2 regions of the Exiguobacterium sp. EF_C8 genome follow, and region 1 is predicted to be linked to the other one. Evidence: a T-box and tRNA genes for the amino acid it is inferred to sense, from the RefSeq annotation. Region 1 holds a T-box; the other holds one or more tRNA genes.

Region 1 (10,691 bases):
TCTAATGCAATCATGATCTTCTCCTTAACAGTATTCTTTCGTTGATGCGAACGAAACACTGACATCGTGTCCGCCTAGCTGGATATCTCCTGCTCCCTGTAGCGATTCAGTTCGCATGGAGGATAAGGCAAGATGTTTGAATAACAAAGGCTCAAACGTCTCGACGATCGGTCGGAACGTCGCATCGACCGACAAGACGAGATCGATTCGTGCGTCACGCGATAACGCTTGTGCCTTTCGTTCAGACTGGATATAGCGGATGAGCTCCCGTATCCAGCGTTCCTGCTCCAGTGCTTCCGTGATCCGCGTATCAAGCGTCACTGTGAGTCCACCACCCGTCGCGGCAGCAAAACCCGTCTTGACGATTGGTTCGACGATGACATCGGTTAAACTTACCTCTACTTCATGTCCTAGTGCTGTCTGATACGATACGCTGCCCGTTTCTAGCAAGTTCATCGTCTCCTGATCCGGCAGTAGTTGTAACCATTGATGGATCGCGTTCGCCTGTTGCGCAAATTTTGCTCCGGCTTCGCGGAAGTTCAGTTTAAGGCGAAACTTCGTTGTGTCTCCTGTCGTTGTTAAGAACTGTACGTCTTTTACATTCAGCTCTTCTTTGATGAGCGCCAGATAGTCCGACCACTTGAAGGTGTCGCTCGATTGGACGGTTAGACTTGCAAGCGGTTGTTTGACCTTTAAGGCATGTGTATTTCGCACTTGTCGTCCTAGCTCAACGACAGTGACGACTTGTGTCATCTCGTATTCCAGAGTAGATTGGATCATCGATGGATCGGCAACCGGATAATCCGCTACATGAACGCTCATTCCCGTCAATCGCTGATAGACATCATCGGCAAGATACGGCGTGAACGGAGCGAGTAGTCGTGCCGTCGTCGAGAGTGCAACGTGAAGCGTCGCGTACGCGGCTTGTTTTTCTTCCGTCCAGTCGACTTGCCAGAACCGTTCCCGTGAACGACGGATGTACCAATTGCTAATCTCATCGACGAGTTGCGCAAGACTCCGCGCTGCTTGAGTCAATTGATAATCGTCTATCGCATCCGTCACGTCTTGCGTCGTCTGATGGACACGCGAGAGTAGCCATTCGTCTAGACGCGTCGGTTTCTGTGGACGTGATCTATCGAATTCATCTAGCTCAGCATACGTTAGATAAAACTGGACGGCGTGATCCAGCGTATCGACTAGTTTTGATTTCGCTTCCTGGACGATCCGCTCGGCAAACCGTTTTGCACTCCACGGACTGCTGTCGACGAGTAGTGCCCAGCGCAAGCTATCAGCACCATACGTCTCGATCAATGCCACCGGATCGAGGGCATTACCACGACTCTTCGACATCTTTTGTCCGTTCTCATCGAGGACGTGACCGAGCGCGAGGACCCGTTTATAGGCAGATTGGCCGGTAAAAAGCGTTGAGATTGCCTGCAGACTATAGAACCAGCCGCGCGTCTGATCGATGCCTTCGATGACGACATCGGCTGGATACCGGTTAAGTGTCTGCGTCCGCGACGGGTAATGCTGTTGCGCGAACGGCATCGCTCCGCTATCAAACCAGACATCGATCACTTCTGGTGTCCGGTGCATCTTTCCCTGACACGTCGGACACGAGACCGATAATGCATCGACGTACGGTTTATGCAACTCGACCGACTCTGTCGGTGTTGTCGTCCGGCGTAATAAATCTACTTTGTTTTTTGGAACGAATATCGTATCGCACGTGTCACATTCCCAGACGTTCAGTGGGGTGCCCCAGTAGCGATTGCGACTGATGTTCCAGTCGACGAGTTGATCAAGGAACTTTCCGAACCGCCCTTCCTTGACGTGATCGGGATACCACGTCACAGATGCATTGTTCGCAAGGAGTTGTTCCTTGACGGTCGTCGTCTCGATAAACCAGTTGTCTTGTGCGTAATAGAGCAGTGGTGAGTCACATCGCCAACAATGCGGATAGCTGTGCGTATAGCGTTTTTTCGCAAACAAGCGTCCCCGTTCAGCGAGCAGCTGGATGATTGCGACGTCTGACTCTTTGACGAATCGACCAACGAGTGGTGGAACGGCATCCGTGTAACACCCAGCAGCGTCGACGACATTAACGAATGACAGTCCGTTTTCCCGGACGACCCGGTAATCTTCTTCCCCGTACGCTGGAGCAAGATGGACAAGTCCGGTTCCGCTCGTTGCTTGGACGAAGGACGCCCCGACAACCGTATGACCGTTCTCTGGCGTCACGAAATCAAACGGTGGTTCATAACGCAAACCGACGAGTTCCGCACCGAGCTGTTCGGATACGACCTCGACGGATTCCGAGAACAGTTCAGCGACTAACGCTTTAGCGACAATGTATCGCTCTCCTTCAAACGCTACCGTGACGTACGTCAATTCCGGATGAACCGCCACCGCGACGTTTGCCGGTAACGTCCAAGGTGTCGTCGTCCACGCAAGCAGAAATGTCTGCTCCATGTCGACGATCGGAAGTTTGACCGTCGCCGATAAGTCCGTCACGTCCTGATAGCCTTGCGCGACTTCATGGGAACTGAGTGACGTCTGACAGCTCGGACAATACGGCGATACACGATGTCCTTTCGTCAACCAGCCTTTGTCATGGATCGTCCCAAGGATATGCCAGACGCTTTCGATATACTCGTCCTCCATCGTCACGTAAGGGTCATCCATGTCGACCCAGTAGCCGAGTTTTTCCGTGAAGGCACGCCACTGTGTTTCATAGGAGAAGACACTTTCCTTACAGCGTGCGATGAATGCTTCGACACCATAGTCTTCGATCGCTTGTTTGCCGGAGATGCCGAGTTGTTTCTCAACCCCGAGTTCGACCGGTAGTCCATGTGTATCCCAGCCGGCTTTTCGTTCGACCCGGAATCCTTGCATCGTCTTATAGCGGGCGACGGTATCCTTGACGGTTCGTCCGAGTGCATGACCGACGTGGGGTAAGCCGTTCGCGGTCGGCGGTCCTTCGTAGAATACGAATTCTGCTTCCGTGCGTTGCTCAACCGATCGTGCGAAGACCTGGTCTCGTTTCCATCTGTTTCGAACACGCTCCTCACGTTGTTGTACGGTTTCTGCTTGGTTTTGTGACGTCATCTCTTGTTCGCTCCTTTGTCGGTAACTAAAAGAATACAAAAAAGTCCGCCCCCTTTGACAGGGACGGACTTCACCGCGATACCACCCATATTCCGTCGAGAATGCTTGTTCTCGACAGCACTTAGTTGCACACTATCATGCGCATTCCATGTAACGGTGGACACCCGGTCACACTTACTGAATGGTTCAGCGTGACTTCTCAGAGAGGATCTTCATGATTGATCTGGCTACCGGTTCTCAGCAATCCCGGTTTTCTGTAAGGCAGAGAAACAATCATTACTCTTTCTCGTCAACGAAATGATATGCTCTTGTTGTGGAGAATCTTACCATATGCCTTAAATGTTAAACAACACTTTTTTACATTTTCTTGAAAAGGAGTTTTTTTGAATGGTACATACTTTCCCAACGCTTAAAACGAACCGTCTCGCTTTACGCGAAGTGTTACCCACAGATGCTACGAGTGTCCTCGCTTATTTATCAGACGAACACGTCGTCAAACAGATGGGACTCGCTCCGTTCCAATCGGAAGCTGACGCTCTCGAAGAGATTGATTGGTATGCTTCGATTCGTCGTGAGGGTACTGGCATCCGTTTTGGGATCGCTTTATCAGAAGACGATGTCATCATCGGTAGTTGCGGTTTCTTAAATCAATCGGAACGCCATCAGCGGGCTGAAATCGGGTTTGAGTTGAACCCTGCCTATCAGGGACAAGGCATCGCGAAGGAAGCAGCGCTTGCGGTCATCGAATATGGTTTTAAGGAACTTTCGCTCAACCGGATCGAAGCACTCGTTTTACCCGAGAATGCCACTTCGCAACGATTGCTTGAACGACTCGGTTTTCAGCGTGAAGGGTTGCTTCGTCAATATGAGAAAACACGCGGTCAGTTTGATGATTTGTATATGTACTCGTTATTGCGGAGTGATTGGCTTCAATTTTAATCTATAAAATCATTTCCTTCATTTCAAAATGATTGAAATCCAAAAAGACGTTATTGGAATATACTGTTAAGTGTAAGAAATCATTTTTGACATTTAAGGGGGAACTATCTTGAAGAAATGGATCGCAGCAGGTCTTGTATCATCATTAGCATTCGGTGTCATGCAGACATCAATCGTTGAAGCAAGTTCAAGTTCAAAAGAAGTCGCTAAACTGAAAAAGGAAAAAGCAGCACTTCAAAAACAACTAGCCGACGAAAAGAAAAAAACAAAGAAGTCGGAAAATGCCTATAAGACGTTACAAGGACAACACACGAGTCTTTCAAAATCTTATAAATCACTAGATACTAAGTACAAGAATCTTCAAATTGAGAACGAAGGGAACAAGAAGAAAGTTAAAGAACTTTCGACTGGATATCGTCTTCTCACATCTTCGAAATCACTTGTCACAGATGGATCAGTCGTAACTGGTAAGTACAAAAATACAGAAAGCTTGTTGATGCTCGGTAAGACACCATATGTACCATTACAATTATTAGCAGACCTTTCAGGATTACCTCTAATCGAGACATCTACTGCATATGAAGTCGGAACACCACTTTCAGGTACATCGCTTTCATCGATTCATATCGCCTCTTCATCGTTTGAATCGATTGAAAAAAATCAATCCATTTTAGTAAATGGTAAACTGAACAATCAAAATGTTATTTTATCGGGTTTCTATAATGACGAATATGCTACATTCAGCTTGGACCAAAAGTATAAAAAACTAACTGGGAAAGTGTCATTATTGACTGAACAAGCACTAACAAAAAGTTCTAGCCACTTAAGTCATGCTTATCCAGATGACAAAATGACACTTGTATTCTCCGACAATAACGGAAAAGAACTTGGTCGCTATGATGTTGTATATGGCGATGACCCAATCGACTTTGATGTTGATGTGACGGGTGTGACAAATCTTCGTGTAACTGCAGAAGGAAACAATACAGTTACTACATTGATTTCACCAGTACTGACAAAATAATAAAAAAAATACCTAGAAGAGATTATTAGTCATCTCATCTAGGTATTTTTTTCATCATTTATGCAATCCTTTGATCCGTTTGTGGGTATCAGTTATTTCTTCTTTAGACAGAAAGACATAGGGATTGCCTTCAAAAAACAGGATAAATTCATAATAAGTAACATCTTGCGGTGCGAGCTTAATTGCTTTTCACGCATGATGCAAGCTGATTGTGTAGGCACCTTCCATATGACACAACGAAAATGCCATTAGAAGTGAAGTCACGGAATGAAAGCTACTCGTCTCATTTAGTTGCAACAAATAGATCATGAAAGAATAGACGGTCAAGTTCATCGTCCTTGATCCGATATCAAGCATCAGTTCCTCTAGTTCTTCTTCGCTCAAATTCCGTACGATTTCATACGCCTTATCAAAATCCGTATTGATGATATGTTTTGTAAGCCGATACTGTCGTTCGTCCATGCTTTACTCCTTTACGTTTTAAATAGCTTCATCGATAAGATCGTGCTTTGATGTACTCGATGATTGGTAGTGTAACTAACGCGATCGCGAATAAGACGATCAATAACAGATTCGCTGATTTATGTAAAAAGTAATCGAGACAGATACATCCAAAAATCAGGACAATCAGGATTTTATAGCTAATAAGTCCACTCTCCGTCGTAATCTTTTTGCCGAGCTCATCATCTGGTACCGGACGCTCGTCCTTTCCTGACCGTGCCCACGTAAAATACGAGAAGAACATGATCAACAGAATTGCCAATTGAACGATCGAGAAGAATGTTACATTGTTTTCAAAGATCATACTGATGACGGTAAGGCTCGCTATCGTCACGAGCGATACTAAAAATAGAACTGTTTTTTTCTTAGACATCTCATTCCTCCTGTTTTGAAATGAACAGATGATCGACTTGTGTTCGTAAGACTTTGGCGATATTAAATGCTAATTGTAAAGTCGGATCATACTTGTTGTTTTCAATCGCATTGATCGTCTGGCGACTGACCTGACAGCGGTCAGCCAGTTCTTGTTGCGATAATTTTGCTGCTAGACGTCGCTCCTTGATGTGGTTTCTCACGTTCATTCCTCCACGACGTGTCAAATTCTTTTTACATCTCCACTGTAATGAACTTCTCTCATCATGTCAAAAACTATTGACATTTCAGATTCAAATTTAATATGAAAAAGCACTCTCTGTTCATCAGAAAGTGCTTTGATCTTTATCTCAAGTTGCTTGAAATTTCTTTTTATCGTTCAGGATTGATCGTCTGACATGGAGAGTAACTAAAATGTTCTTACATATGAACTCGAAAAGTATTTGTTTCTTCTACTACGACTACCGGTAGACTAGGAGCAAGCGGAACGAATTTTTGTAGCTCATGCGAGAGCGAGTTTTGATACGCAGCTGCGGAACTCCAAATTTCGTATGTGAAAATCGTCTCCGATTGTTTATCTGACACATTAATCGTATATAAAATACATTCGGATTGTTCCAAGACAAGTTGTTGTAGCTCATTCAATACTTGAAATAAAGCTTCCTGATCATTTACTGTGCATTTATAATGTGTCAGAACACCAAACTGATCCATGCCACTTCCTCCTCACTCCATCAAGCTAATTCAATCCCACCAGTGACTCCATAAATTTGTGCTGTGATGTAACTTGCTTCGTCTGAGGCAAGTAGCACATAAGTACTTGCGAGTTCAGCAGGCTGACCACAACGCCCGAGTGGCGTGTCTTTTCCGAAATCCTGCATCTGATCCGGCAGTAATCCTCCTGTGAACTGAAGTGGCGTCCAAATGGGACCAGGTGCAATACCATTGACACGTATGCCGCTCGGTGCTAATTGTTTCGCAAGACCTCGCGTAAAGCCATTTAAAGCAAATTTAGTCGATGCGTAGTCAAGCAATATTTCACTTGGATGATAAGCTTGAACCGATGTAGTCGTTATGATTGTCGATCCAGGCTTCAACAATGGAACTGCTGCCTTCACCATCCAAAATGCAGAGAATACATTGACTTCGAATGTTCTTTTAAGTTGTTTTGTCTCAAGATTTGAAATATGCTCTACAGGATTCTGTGTCCCTGCAATTAATGTCAGCGAATCTAATCCTCCTAGGCATTGATGTGCTTCTTGGACGAGTTGAACGCAGTACGCTTCATCGGATAGATCACCCGGAATTAAATGCGCTGTACGCCCTGCTTGTTCTACTAGTGCTTTTACTTCTTCAGCATCTGCTTGCTCTTCAGGTAAGTATGAAAGGACCAGATCTGCCCCTTCCCGCGCATAAGCAATGGCAACGGCTCGACCGATACCTGAATCTCCGCCTGTAATTAAGATTTTTTTGTTGAGTAATTTATTGTTTCCTTTATAGGATTGTTCTCCGTGATCCAGTTGTCTCGTATGTTCAATCGAAAAGTTCGCCTCAGCCATAAAACATATCTCCTTTATACTTGTTTAAATTATTTTTCCCTGCCACACATAATTCAAACCGATTTTTAGTAGAGTAAAAAAGCACTTCCTATACATTCAGGAAGTGCTTTTTATCCTTTTGGCGGGAAAGGATCATGCCCATACGAATCCTTTTCACGAACTTGTCCTTCTTTATTGTGAATCAATAATTCTGTTTTTTGTTTTTTCGCAATCCGTCGCCCTTCTGCGATAGCTTCTTTCTGTGTCTCGAATCGTTTTGTTGCTCGGGTCGCTCCGGCTGCTTTCACTTGATAACCGCCTTTGGGATGCGGGGAGACATGTTGATTTCGTCGCATAGTATAGCTCCTTTCTGCGGTATGTTTCATCTCTAAGTACTTGCTTGAGATCCACATGTCCTCTACCTTTAAAATTTTAATAACATTTTATTTTATGAAGTATACTAAAAGAAAGTGTCCGACTTGAAAGGAAGCGTGAATCATGAACCGGCTCATTTGGCATGTTCGTTATTTAAAATTCATTATGATTTGTATCCTGATCGGTTTGTTATGCATAGCTGGTAGTGGAATTCCTATTGTATGGCATGGACTTTCAGAACAATTGCTCTTCGAACGCCCTGGCTACTTCGTATTGATCATGGCCTATATCGTATTGATTCCAGTCCTGTTTATTTTGATTCACATGTTGCGGCTATTGCAATACTTTGTGACGGACCCGCTTCCATTGCCTTTAATCACATCTTCCATCCAATCATTGAAACTGAATTGTTACGTGATTTCAGTAATGACCTTATGCGTCTTCCCTGTCTTTTTTTACATCGGTCAAATCGATGATGCACCTGGCTTGATCCTCGTTGGTATTAGTTTAATCCTTATCCCTTTGACAGTTGGTTCCTTACTTGCTTGCATACAACAACTTCTATTACGAAATCTGCAGTCAGTCAAGTAATTTAAACCCTATCACATTGATGTGTGTCCTGATGTCCCTGTTTCAACAGGATTTTCGATTGACAATGTAAACACGTCATTAATCGAAAGGTTGCCTTTTTTGTGCTGACCGCGTGTCTTCGTAATTCATTTTCATATACATGTCTTGCTTTGATTCGATGATCGACTTCACTTTCCATCTCGATCCCTCTTCCCTCAATTTGTATTTTTTTCTATTTAATATGTGCCCTGAATCATTCTTGATAAATCCTTTTTTTAGAAGAAATAGTTTGTCTTCCAGCAGTGGCATAAAAAAAATCGTTAAAAGGTCCTGTTTAATATGTATTTTACCGACCGATAAATGAATTATAGATAGAAAATATGAGTTGAGAGGACTAGTTACACGTGAAGAACACAACCAAGAACCATTCCATCCGAACACGCCTTTTAGTAATGATTAGTTTAATTTTGATTGCCTTTTTTGTTTTTAGTAGTCTGGCCTTATACTTCAATACGAAGCAAACTGCGGTTTCAACGCTTAAAGCGACCGCTGAAAAGGATGCTTTACGTATCAGCAAGACATTCGACACGGCGGCTTACAGCGAATTTCTACAATCGCCTATCGCATCTGAGCAATATGAAACGTTACGAAATGAACTTGATACATTACGTAAGCAAAACGGACTCCTGTATGCATACACAGCACACATCGACCAAAATAAGGTCCGTTTGCTGATTGACGGTCTCCCAAAGAAAGATGCGGCTAAAATTGATGCGCCAGCAAGCGGTGCAAAAGTCGCGGATATGCAGGATGTATTAAAAGGCGACACACATGCGACGGACATCATTAATGATCCTGTGTATGGGCAGTATATGAGCATCTACGTTCCGTTAAAAGATGCGTCCGGTCAAGTCATCGGCATTCTTGGAACCGACATCGCTGCGAAGGAAGTCGATGCGCTTACGACGGATCTATTACAACAAAACGCTCCGATTTTCATCGGGTTAATGCTCCTGCTGTTAACGATCACCCTCGTCTTGCTTTACATCGTGCTCGGTCGAAAATTACGTCCGCTCGAGACGTTACAGAAAGTCGCTGCCTTGATTGCCGACGGACGACTGGATCAGGCGAAACAGACGTTGACCGATTTGACAATCGCTTCAAAGGACGAAATCTATGCGCTTGCGATCTCGATTCGTGATATGAACGAGATGCTCCGGACGATGATTGTCGACATCAAACAGACAGCTACCCTCGTCTCGACGACGAGTCAATCGATTGATCAAAGTACATCAGAAGTACTCGACGGATCTGAGCAAATCGCTCATACGATGTCGGAAATCGCAACGGGAACTGAAAGTCAGACGCAAGTCACGCTTTCATTGAATGACGAGATGAATCAGTTCGCAGCATTAATCGAGACAACGAATCAGTCTGGTGTCGAAATTCAAGGAACGACGGATCAGATGGCAATACTGACACGAGTCGGACGGGATCAAATGTCTGCTTCTGTCGAACAGATGCGCCACATTCATCAACATGTCACCCAGTCTGCTGAACAGATTGATCTACTGAAACAGCAATCATCGGATATCCAAACGCTCGTCGGCATTATCCGCGGTATTTCCGAGCAGACGAATCTACTTGCCCTCAATGCCGCGATCGAAGCAGCACGGGCTGGCGAACAAGGCAAAGGCTTCGCCGTCGTTGCGACCGAGGTCAAGAATCTCTCAAGTCATGTCGCAAGTAGTGTCAGTGAAATCGCAACAATCGTCACCTCGATTGAAGACAGTGCGCAACAGATGCAACACAGTTTCAAGACAACGGTTGAAGCAACAGCAGCCGGTGAACAGATCGTTCTCGATACAGATACGACGTTCGAACGGTTGACGGATCAAGTCACGCACGTCTCAACGGCAACACAGCAGATGACCCAACAGATGGAAGACGTCTTGCAGGCAGAACGATTCATTCGCAATGCCTTGACGGAAATTGCCGCTGTCGCGGAAGAGCATACGGCAAGTAACGAGGAAGTCGCCGCTGCGTCTGAACAGATGATTGCGACGATCACGACGTTGCATACGCTCGTCGGTGATTTAAACGCACGAACGGAACACTTAGAACAAGAAGCCCGTCGCTTCGAGATTTGATATCACATTTGTCATGTTTTGGTTCTCACTTTATACTGGTATGAATATACATATGAAGGAGTCGAACCACATGTCCCAATATGATGTCATCATCGTCGGTGCCGGATCCATGGG
Region 2 (10,691 bases), 460 kb from region 1:
TGCTGCTTGGTAACGACGATCCGACTCTTCCGTGTTCGTCGCGACCCAAAAATCCTTGATGTCACGTTCCGTGACTTTCCAGTCTTTTTTAGGCAGATCAATGATTGCTGCGAGACGCTGCGCGATTTCAATACGTTCATCTACTTTCGTCGATTGTGCGCGACGATATACAATGGAGTATTTAGAAATTGTATCGACAAGTAGACGACCATCCCGGTCATAAATCTTACCGCGTGGTACTTCATACTTTGATGCAGTCATCTCCGTTTTTTGGACTTCCCGCGAAATTTTTTCACCATTGACGATTTGAACGACTCCTAGACGGAAAATCAAAATCGCAAACAATAAAAAAACGACGAAGAACATTAAATTCAGACGAAGCGGCAGATGATTACGCCGTCTTCCTCGTACGGTGATTCGTTTAGCCATGGCGTACTCCCCTATCGTTCAAAAGTCATCTTGTTTCATTATATAGAAGGAAACTTTCCATAACAACCTATCCCATGATTTTCCGCATTAAAAAAAGCGTATCGTTCACAATTGAACGATACGCTTCTTTCCATTACTTCGCGTCAGCGTAAAGCTTCGCTACGTGGTCCCAATCAACGACGTTGAAGAATGCATTGATGTAATCCGGACGACGGTTTTGATAGTTGAGATAGTATGCATGTTCCCAAACATCAAGACCAAGGATTGGCGTTTTGCCTTCCATGACTGGTGTATCTTGGTTTGGAGTCGAAACGACTGCCAATTTCCCACCGTCAACGATCAACCAAGCCCAGCCAGAACCGAAACGAGTTGTTGCTGCTTTTGCGAACGCATCTTTGAATGCATCAAATGATCCGAATGCTTCGTCGATTGCTGTTGCAAGTTCCCCTGTTGGAGCAGCGCCATCGTTCTTCTTCAACAATTTCCAGAAGAATGAGTGGTTCCAGTGACCGCCACCGTTGTTACGGACTGCAGTTTGAATGTTTGCTGGGAGAGCATCCAAGTTTTGAAGAAGTTCTTCAAGTGACTTTCCTTCATGTTCTGTACCCTCAAGCGCCGTATTCACGTTCGTGACATACGTGTTGTGGTGTTTCGTGTGGTGAATCTCCATCGTACGAGCATCGATATGTGGCTCAAGCGCATCATAAGCGTAGCCGAGTTCTGGTAATTCAAATTTTGACATGTTCATGTCCCCCTTTGTGCTATTTTCGAAAACTTCAATACCCTTTAAGACTAGCAAAAGTACCTGTGTTGACGCAAGTCAAGACCCTCGGATTTACTCGACTTCTCGCGGAGCAAAAACAGAGACGCCTCCGCCCGGAACCGGGAAGACACCAAATCCTTCTTCGTCAATCACGACTGGATGATCTTGATGGTTTGTATAGTCGAACCATTCTTGACCCGCACGCTCTTCACCGACGAACATGCGTTTCTCGCACATGTCGGCGTTCGAAAGCAACACGGCACAACCTGAGTTCTCGATTTCATCGACACCAAGACGAACCCAGCCTACACAGTGCGGGTCATCAAGATAATCCTGTTGTTCTCCGTATGCTTTATGATAGCGCGTATAGAGCAGGGCATTGATCATCTCTTTTTTTCCTTCGACAGGGGTCGGTCCTTGGACGCCATAGTAATCCCCGTAAAAGACACATGGATATCCGTCCTTACGTAACAAGATCGATGCATAGGCATGTTGCTTGAACCAGTCATCCACCCATGATTCTAGCGACTCGCCAGGCTGTGAATCGTGATTGTCGACGAACGTCACGGCATTCGTCGGATGCGACTCGACGAGCGTATCCGCAAACAATGTCGTTAAATCAAATTTTTCTCCCTGCTTGGAAGCTTCATGGAATTTATAATGAAGCGGAACATCAAACAAATCAATCGTGTAGTCGACACTGTCTAGGAAATGACGGCAATCGTCGAGATCTGACTTCCAAAACTCGCCGACCATGTAAAAATCGCCTTCGCTGCTTTCCATCATCGATTTCGCGAATTCACGGACAAATTCATAGTTGATATGCTTGATTGCATCAAGACGGAAGCCTTGGCAATCGATCGTGTCCTTGAACCAGTGTCCCCAACGGATCATTTCTTCCCGTACCGTCGGATGATTGTAGTCGATGTTTGCAAACATGAGGTAATCATAATTGCCGAACTCATCATCTACTTGGTTGTTCCAATCTTTATTATTTCCGGAAATCTTAAAGATCCCTGTTTTTTCTTCGCGCGCGTCAAAATCCGTTCCATTGAAGAATTCGTGTGTCCAGACGAAATCCGAATACTTTCCATTACGACCTGGGAAAGTAAACTTCGTCCACGCATCGATTTCAAACTCTTCTGAAATTTCTTTCGATCGGTCTTCTGGATTGACTTCCACTACTTTAATCGTTTCGAGTTCGTCTGCTGCAGCTTTATGGTTCATGACAACATCCGCATAAACAGCGATATCGTTCTCATGGGCAACTTCGATTGCTTCGACCAGTTCATCCTTTGTGCCATATTTCGTCCGGACCGTTCCTTTTTGATCGAACTCGCCTAAGTCATAGACATCATAGATGCCGTATCCTGTATCTTCATCCGACTGACCTTTCGATGCTGGTGGAATCCACACGGACGTGATGCCAGCAGCACGCAATTCAGGCGCTCGTTCTTTCAAACGTTGCCAGTGCTTTCCATCATTCTCTACATGCCACTCGAAAAACTGCATCATCGTATGGTTACGTTCCATCTCTCTTCGCTCTCCCTTAGTTACTATAGTATGAATATTATTACAATACCTTTACTATTCCCCGAGCGAACAAAAATAAACGCTTCCCGTTTGCAACGAGAAGCGTTCAACCAAATGGACCCTGCAGGACTCGAACCTGCGACCGGACGGTTATGAGCCGTCAGCTCTAACCAGCTGAGCTAAGGGTCCTTAAGTAATAGTAGCGGCGGAGGGAGTCGAACCCACGACCTCACGGGTATGAACCGTACGCTCTAGCCAGCTGAGCTACACCGCCATGATGTATGTTTCTTACTCTTATTAGATTACGAGATGTGACGAAACTTGTCAATATGCTATTTCAAAAAAATAAACAGCTGATTTCATTTTTTTCGAAATCAGCTGTTTTAAAATAAGTCTACGCTTAGTTCATTAATGCTGTCCGCTGTTCAAGGACGAGATCCGTGATGTTCACAGCGTGATCGCCGATTCGTTCAAGGTTTGAAAGTAAGTCGACGAAGATCATTCCCGCTTGTCCTGTACATTCACCAGCATTCACGCGAAGTACATGCTGTTTACGGAATGAACGTTCGAATGCATCAAGTTTCCCTTCAAGTTCAAGAACTTTTCGTGCCCGCGTGACATCGTCTTCTTCGACGGCGCGAATCGCACAAGCGACGATTTCTTGTGTCAGGACATACATCTCATCAAGCTCTCGCTTCGCAGATGTGGTGAACTGAATCCGGTTGACGATCTGGAAGTCGATTAATTCAACGATATTCTCAACATGATCACCAATCCGCTCAAAGTCATTGACGGCGTGCATCAATAACGAATGATCGTTTGATTCACGTTCTGATAAATCATGTGCTGCTATTTTAACAAGATAACTCGTCACTTCTGTATTCAGGTAGTTGATCGCATATTCAATCTGCTCGGATTCTGAAACATCTTTTTTATCATGCGATTGCGTGTAACGGTGTGCTTTTGCAAGTGCGTCTTTTGAGAATTCACCCATACGCAAAACTTCAAGTTTCGCTTGGTTTAAGGCAAGCGCAGAAGATTGATTTAAGATGTTTTGATCGAGATGACGCGGTTTTGAATCGATCGTCGTATCCGTACCTGGTACGATTTTTTGAACGAGCCATGCGATTTGTGCGATGAACCAACATTGAATCAATGTGTTGACGACATTGAACGTTCCGTGTGCAAAAGCAATTTGCATTTTCGGTTCTAAACCAAGCGCGTCTGTAATCCATGCGATGAAGCTTGAGAACACTGGTAATGCGATCAAGAACAAAATTGTTCCGATGATATTGAAGATGACGTGTGCGGCGGCTGTCCGTTTGGCTGCGATCGACGCACCAAGTGCTGCAAGTACTGCCGTAATCGTTGTTCCAATGTTATCACCGAACAAGACCGGTAGTGCCGCTTTGATATCGATCATGTCACCAGCATACAACTCCTGTAAGATACCAATCGTCGCAGATGACGACTGAACAAGAACTGTAAAGATAGTTCCGACGAATACACCAAGCAATGGGTTATCCGACATCGAGACAGTCAACTCTCGGAACCAGGCACTTGATTCGAGCGGAGCCATCCCGTCCCCCATCAATGTGAGACCGTAAAACAATGCACCGAAACCAAAGAAAATCTGTCCGATATACTGAACACGTTCTTTATTGAAGAAGAAGATCAAGAAAGCACCAATGGCGATTGCCGGAAGTGCCGCTTCTTTAACATTGAACCCGATGATAAAGGCCGTGATCGTCGTACCGATGTTCGCTCCCATGACGACACCAATTGCTTGTCGTAAATTCATCAGACCTGCACTCACGAGCCCGACGACGATGACAGTCGTACCGGATGACGATTGAATCAATATCGTGACGACGATACCTGCTAAGATACCTAATAGTGGATTCGTCGTATACTTATCGAGGATATAACGTAATCGGTCTCCCGCTGTTTTTTGGAGACCATCTCCCATATACTTAATACCGAAAAGGAAAATCCCAAGTCCACCGATGAAGGTAAAAATCATTTCCTGCAAATCATAGTTCATCTTGCCAGCTCCTTTATTTGATGTGGATTGATGTGTTTGTAAAGTTTATTTTTTCGACCCCCCTATTATGTAAAGGTCTAATGAACTTGTAAACAGTTTTCCCGACATCCAATTGTTAAGGTTTTATTAATCTGTACCACTACAATAATTCCTTTATTTATGAACAAATAGACAAACCAAAAAATCTGTTATAAAACAATGGAAAGAGTGATATTCTTGTCTTTTTTACGTCAACTCATTAATTACTTACAAACTTCATTAATTCCAAACCGCTCGTTTTTACGACTTCGTCTATCAGATGTTTCTTTGTATTTCTGTGGATTGGCTTGGATTTCACTATGGACGACGATCATCGATTCCTTCTTTTTACAAAAAAATATTCCAATCGTGATTTGGTTCGTTCTCCACTTCATCTTCATCGCTATTGCGGTCTTACTGTATTTGCTCTTAATGGCATATCTGACGAAAGGATTCGTTCGTCTGTTACTCCCCCGTCCATGGGCATATCGTCAGACGTTCCCTTATACGGTTGCAACGAATCTATGGACCTTCCCCCTTGGCATGCTTCTTTACCAATTGGGGCATCATCAAATAGGAGTTGCTTTACTCATCCTCGGGCACTTCATTTACACGTTGGTGCCATTATGGATTGCCCGTTCCCCGAAACCTCGCGCGTCACGTAAATCTCGATGAGTATCAAAATCAGGCGTCCGACGGATTGACGGATGCCTTACTTTCATTAAACAATTGTAAATGTTCGATTTTCGTTCTTGTTTCTCGATTTTTAGGGAATAGTTCGATATGATAGAAAAGGTAAACATAAACAATATGGCGGTATGCCACAAAAGGAGATTTTCGATATGCCGAAAATGGTCCATCGCTCTAAGACTCGTCCCGTTCGTGTAGGGGACCTTGTCATTGGTGGAAATAATGAAGTCATCATCCAAAGTATGACGACAACTAAAACACACGACGTCGAAGCGACAGTCGCTGAAATCCTACGTCTTGAAGAAGCTGGTTGCCAAATCGTCCGCGTCGCTTGTCCAGAAGAACGTGATGCGCTCGCACTTGCAGAAATCAAAAGCCGAATCAACATCCCGCTTGTCGTAGACATCCACTTCAACTATAAACTCGCGCTCATGGCGATCGAAGCTGGCGTCGATAAAATCCGGATCAACCCAGGTAATATCGGTCGCCGCGAAAAAGTCGAAGCCGTCGTGACAGCAGCAAAAGCGAAAAACATCCCAATCCGTATTGGGGTAAACGCTGGTTCACTCGAAAAGCACATTCTCGAAAAATACGGTTATCCAACAGCACGTGGTATGGTCGAAAGTGCCTTGCACCACATCAAGATCCTTGAAGACCTCGACTTCCATGACATCATCGTTTCATTGAAAGCATCAGACGTACAGTTGGCGCTTGAAGCATATCAACTTGCTTCTGAATCGTTTGACTATCCACTTCACGTAGGGATTACGGAATCGGGTCCACTTCGTTCTGGTTCATTAAAATCAGCAGCAGGACTTGGAGCGATCCTCTCACGCGGAATCGGAAATACGGTTCGTGTATCTCTTTCAGCGGACCCTGTCGAAGAAGTAAAAGTCGCAAAAGAAGTCTTGAAATCATTTGGTCTCGCAGCCAACGCCGCGACATTGATCTCATGTCCAACATGTGGTCGGATCGAAATCGATTTGATGTCGATCGCTGCAGAAATCGAAGACTATATCGAAAATATCCAAGCGAACATCAAAGTTGCTGTTCTTGGTTGTGCAGTCAACGGTCCTGGTGAAGCACGTGAAGCCGATATCGGTATCGCCGGCGCTCGCAACGAAGGATTGTTGTTCCGCCACGGAGAAATCATTCGTAAAGTACCAGAAGCAACAATGGTCGAAGAATTGAAAAAAGAGATCGATGCCATCGTCCTCGAAAAACAGGCTGAAAAAGAAGCCGAAAAAGCAAATCACGTATAAGATAGGGGCTCCTCTTTCATGAGGAGTCTTTTTTCGTATCTCGATTTCGACTATGTTATACTAAGTGAAGAAAAATTCTTAGAACGTGGGTGACTGTAAATGAAAATTGGAATCGACATCGATGGAACGATCACACATCCATCCTCTTGCTTCACTTACATGAATAAACATCTCGGAACGTCGATTGACTTCAATCAGGCGTCTGAATATGAATTGCATACGTATACGGATATGAATCAAATCGAATTTTGGGACTACATGGTGAACTCCGGTCACGAGTCAGGAATTTATCGTGAGTCCATCCCTCAAGAACATGTTCGCCACCACTTATGGAATTTGCGGAAGCAATATGATCTCCATTACGTGACAGCACGATCGGAACTCGTTCGTCCTGTAACTGAAGAGTGGATCAAACAACATGAACTTCCTCTTGATTCCTTAATCATGACGGGATCACACGACAAAGTACAAGTCGTCCGTGATTTATCACTCGATTTGTTTATGGAAGATCGATTAGAGAATGCTGTGCAGATTGCAGAAGATACATTCATCCCTGTGATTTTGTTCGACGCACCTTATAACCGTAAAGCCGTACCGAATAATGTTATTCGTGTCGCTTCATGGAATGAGGCTGTTCAAGAGATTCAAAAATTTGCACCGATTCGTTAAAACAGCCGATTAGGCTGTTTTTTCCGTTTTTCATGTTATTGAACTCTGAGATATCTTACAATGATTTTCGTTTTAAATTTTAAAATAGGAAGTGCTTCATGATGCTTGCTACAGTGAATATCTTTTTTATTAATATTTGTATTATTTTTCTCGTTTCTACGTTCGCCTTTTATCTGCTTCGTGATCGTTTACCGATTCAACCCGACTCGATGATATCTACTCGGCTGTATTTTGGTTTTGCTAATGGGATCACCGGTATTCTTCTTATGCATCATGCGATTGATTTAAACGGCGCACTGATTGATTTGCGTTTGTTACCTCTCGCTTTATCCGCTTTATTCGGTGGTAACATCAGTATCACAGTGACGGGATTAATGCTTTTGATTTATCGTTTTTTAATCGATAATGGCGATTCTATAAATGCCTTACTTAGTTCTGTCATGACGCTACTCGGTTTTTTGATGCTGTCATTTATTTGTCGTCGGTTCATTACACGGCAAGGATATTTTTTTACCGCCATCGTGACAGTCGGCTCTCTACTTGTTCTTTGGCGACTGATTACGAGTAATTCCCCTGTAGATGCCTGGAGGACGATTTATATTCCTTATTTCGTCTTAACGATTGGCGGAGCCTTTTTGTTTTATCGTTTGTCACTACTCCTGCAACAACATTTTGTTCTTTACTCTTATCAATCCTATCTCGCTTCGACCGATCAATTAACAAGGCTTGCGAATCGACATGTCATTTTGGAAAAGGTCACGACGCTTGAAAAAAACAGAGCTTCTTGGGGCGTCATCTTGTTTGACTTAGATCACTTCAAGAGTGTGAATGACACGCATGGTCACGCCGACGGCGACGCCGTCTTGCGCCATTTTTCGATTGTATTGAATGAACATTGTCCCGCACCTATCACGGTTGGTCGATATGGCGGTGAAGAGTTCATCGTCATCATTCCAGATTGTGACCTTTACGAACCTATTCATTTAGCAGAAACAATCGTGGCAGCCGTTCAACAAACGCCATTTGTCATGCAGGATCACGCTGTATCGATCACGGTATCTGCTGGAATTGCTTACGCTCATCATCAACCCGCTGAAACGGTCTTCAAGCAAGCAGATATTGCTTTGTATGAAGCAAAAACACAAGGTCGAAATCAATATCGACTGTACCAACTGTATGAAAAAGCCACTTCTCTCCGAAAGGTTCGGACTGAAGTGGCTTTTTAGGGATTAATGAATCGTTCCTTCATTCGTTTTTTGTAGTAGACAGATGATTTCTTCGAGTGGTACCGGTTTAGCGAAGAAGTAGCCTTGGAACAAATGAATCCCGATTTCTTTGGCAATGCGTACTTCTTCTCCCGTCTCTACCCCCTCGACGATACATTCGACATGCATCGACTGACTCAATTGAAAAATCGACTCAAGGATCGATTGTCGTTTCTCTGATGCTCCGATTTGTTCAATGAATTGCTTTGGAATCTTTAATTGACGTAACGGTAATAAACGTTCGAGGACGTGATACGAGGCATGACCAGTCCCGAAATCATCAAGAGAAACTGGAAAATCGAGTGTTTTGATGCGCTTGAGCGCTCGATGAATCGATTGACTCTCAAAATCAAGCGACTGACTTTCCGTGATCTCGATCTTAATCTGTTGCGGCTTTAGTGCATACTTGAGTAGCGTTCGTTCAATGAATGGCATGAATGACTCACTCGTCAATTGTCGTGGCGATACGTTAACCGATAAGGTAAATTCATCCGGAACGAGACCGATCAATGCTTTACGCGTCTTACACCCTTCCTCAAAAATCCATTCTCCTAGACGAATCATCAAGTCACTTTTTTCAGCAATCGGGATGAAGACGGATGGTCGATTAGCTCCTTGCAACGAGGTCTTCCAGCGAACCAATGCTTCAAGACCAATGAATTGTTCTGATCGAACATCGTACTGCAATTGATAGACGAGGTAAAAGTCCGTTTCAATATTAGCCTGTGCTAATGATTGTGCTGCTTTGACTCGCAATTCTTGATCCTTTCGCCAGGCTTGGTCAATGCACATCACACGTTCATTTTGTTGAGCGGCTTCCTGTAGCGCAGTCAATAACTGCTGTACTCGACGCTTCCGATTGTCCGTCGCCCCTTCTCCATTATCGATGACGATGGATATGTTGACGTAGACATGATGCCCTTCGATTTCGTAAGGTATGGAAATTTCTTGACTCAATTTTTCCATCGCTTCCTTACATGCCACCTTGTCCGGCTTTTTCATGACGATCAATAACGTTCCTGCTTCGATTCGAGCAAACGCTTGATAAGGAGGTAGTTTTCGCTTGAGCCGTTCAATACATGCTCGTAACACTTGTGACTGAATGTCTTCTCCAAAATACCGTGCCAACTCATAATAATTTTCTAAATGAATCCCGACGAAAATGAGCTGTTTTTCAGGTCTTGGGAAATCGACTTCGTTCAATCCTTGACGATTCAAAACACCTGTTTCTTCGTCACAGCGTGCCGTATCGTGTAGTTGTATCGCCAAATCATTCAAACGATTTAAATTACGGATATGCAAGTGATTGATGACAAGGGCGATGGAAACACCAATTATAATCATGCCAATTCGTCCATAATGATCAGTCGGATCAATTTTCACCGTCACGGTATCGGCATTCCACATGACGTAAAAACTAGTTGCGATGGCAATGATGATGGCGTACCACATCATGATTCGTTGATACGAAATCAAAGCGATCATTAAAAACAAAAAACTGCTAGCCCAAACGGTGACCGCCACATAAGGTAAAAAACTAATCGAAGTGATTGGAACAACGAGCAACATCAAGGACAATAAGTGGGTTTGCAACACCACGTCCATCTTACGACGACTGATATAAAAAATAAAAATCCCCATGAGGACTAAAAATGAAATAATGACAGAACGACTTAAATATGCATTCTTTATCGTCTCTTCCGTCGTCGTATAAATGATTAAAGCGCCAACAAGCATCATGAAAAGGGCAAAATTTCCGATCCACCATTGTTGTTTCCGAACAATGTCCTCCATGTATTTCCCTCCCTTCCATTAGTTTTTTCGTATATAGGTTTCGACATCGCTTGATGATACTCCTATCGTATCGAATGTGTCAATTCTTTCCTAAAAAGAAAAGTCTTCCCTCATACATGTCGTGGAAGACTTTTCTCTAACATTTATTGTCCTATAACCCAAATCGTCCTAACTCTTCGATGACATCCGTTGCTAACAAACTACTTGGATGTAATCGTCGTTCA

Evidence for each region. The T-box of region 1 lies ahead of ileS (isoleucine--tRNA ligase). A T-box ahead of a tRNA ligase gene usually reads a tRNA of that ligase, here a tRNA-Ile.
Region 2: it encodes a tRNA-Ile, which carries the amino acid that the T-box ahead of ileS (isoleucine--tRNA ligase) is inferred to sense. The anticodon was not compared.

What each region holds. Positions count from the first base shown of each region.
Region 1 is NZ_CM143264.1:1,369,268-1,379,958, reverse strand. It holds gene ACY2IG_RS07245 (SMI1/KNR4 family protein) at 1-14, opposite strand, end outside; gene ileS (isoleucine--tRNA ligase) at 25-3,108, opposite strand; T-box leader at 3,165-3,410, opposite strand; gene ACY2IG_RS07235 (GNAT family N-acetyltransferase) at 3,496-4,047, shown strand; gene ACY2IG_RS07230 (hypothetical protein) at 4,157-5,071, shown strand; gene ACY2IG_RS07225 (hypothetical protein) at 5,261-5,533, opposite strand; gene ACY2IG_RS07220 (hypothetical protein) at 5,562-5,945, opposite strand; gene ACY2IG_RS07215 (helix-turn-helix transcriptional regulator) at 5,947-6,153, opposite strand; gene ACY2IG_RS07210 (putative quinol monooxygenase) at 6,365-6,658, opposite strand; gene ACY2IG_RS07205 (SDR family oxidoreductase) at 6,679-7,503, opposite strand; gene ACY2IG_RS07200 (DUF2188 domain-containing protein) at 7,614-7,838, opposite strand; gene ACY2IG_RS07195 (DUF2975 domain-containing protein) at 7,981-8,448, shown strand; gene ACY2IG_RS07190 (methyl-accepting chemotaxis protein) at 8,880-10,577, shown strand; gene solA (N-methyl-L-tryptophan oxidase) at 10,648-10,691, shown strand, end outside.
Region 2 is NZ_CM143264.1:907,312-918,002, reverse strand. It holds gene ACY2IG_RS04735 (peptidoglycan D,D-transpeptidase FtsI family protein) at 1-429, opposite strand, end outside; gene ACY2IG_RS04730 (superoxide dismutase) at 563-1,171, opposite strand; gene ACY2IG_RS04725 (alpha-amylase) at 1,265-2,725, opposite strand; tRNA gene ACY2IG_RS04720 (tRNA-Ile) at 2,841-2,914, opposite strand; tRNA gene ACY2IG_RS04715 (tRNA-Met) at 2,926-2,999, opposite strand; gene ACY2IG_RS04710 (Na/Pi cotransporter family protein) at 3,126-4,769, opposite strand; gene ACY2IG_RS04705 (hypothetical protein) at 4,977-5,462, shown strand; gene ispG (flavodoxin-dependent (E)-4-hydroxy-3-methylbut-2-enyl-diphosphate synthase) at 5,630-6,739, shown strand; gene ACY2IG_RS04695 (5' nucleotidase, NT5C type) at 6,839-7,408, shown strand; gene ACY2IG_RS04690 (GGDEF domain-containing protein) at 7,507-8,634, shown strand; gene ACY2IG_RS04685 (bifunctional diguanylate cyclase/phosphodiesterase) at 8,638-10,467, opposite strand; gene ACY2IG_RS04680 (bifunctional ADP-dependent NAD(P)H-hydrate dehydratase/NAD(P)H-hydrate epimerase) at 10,619-10,691, opposite strand, start outside.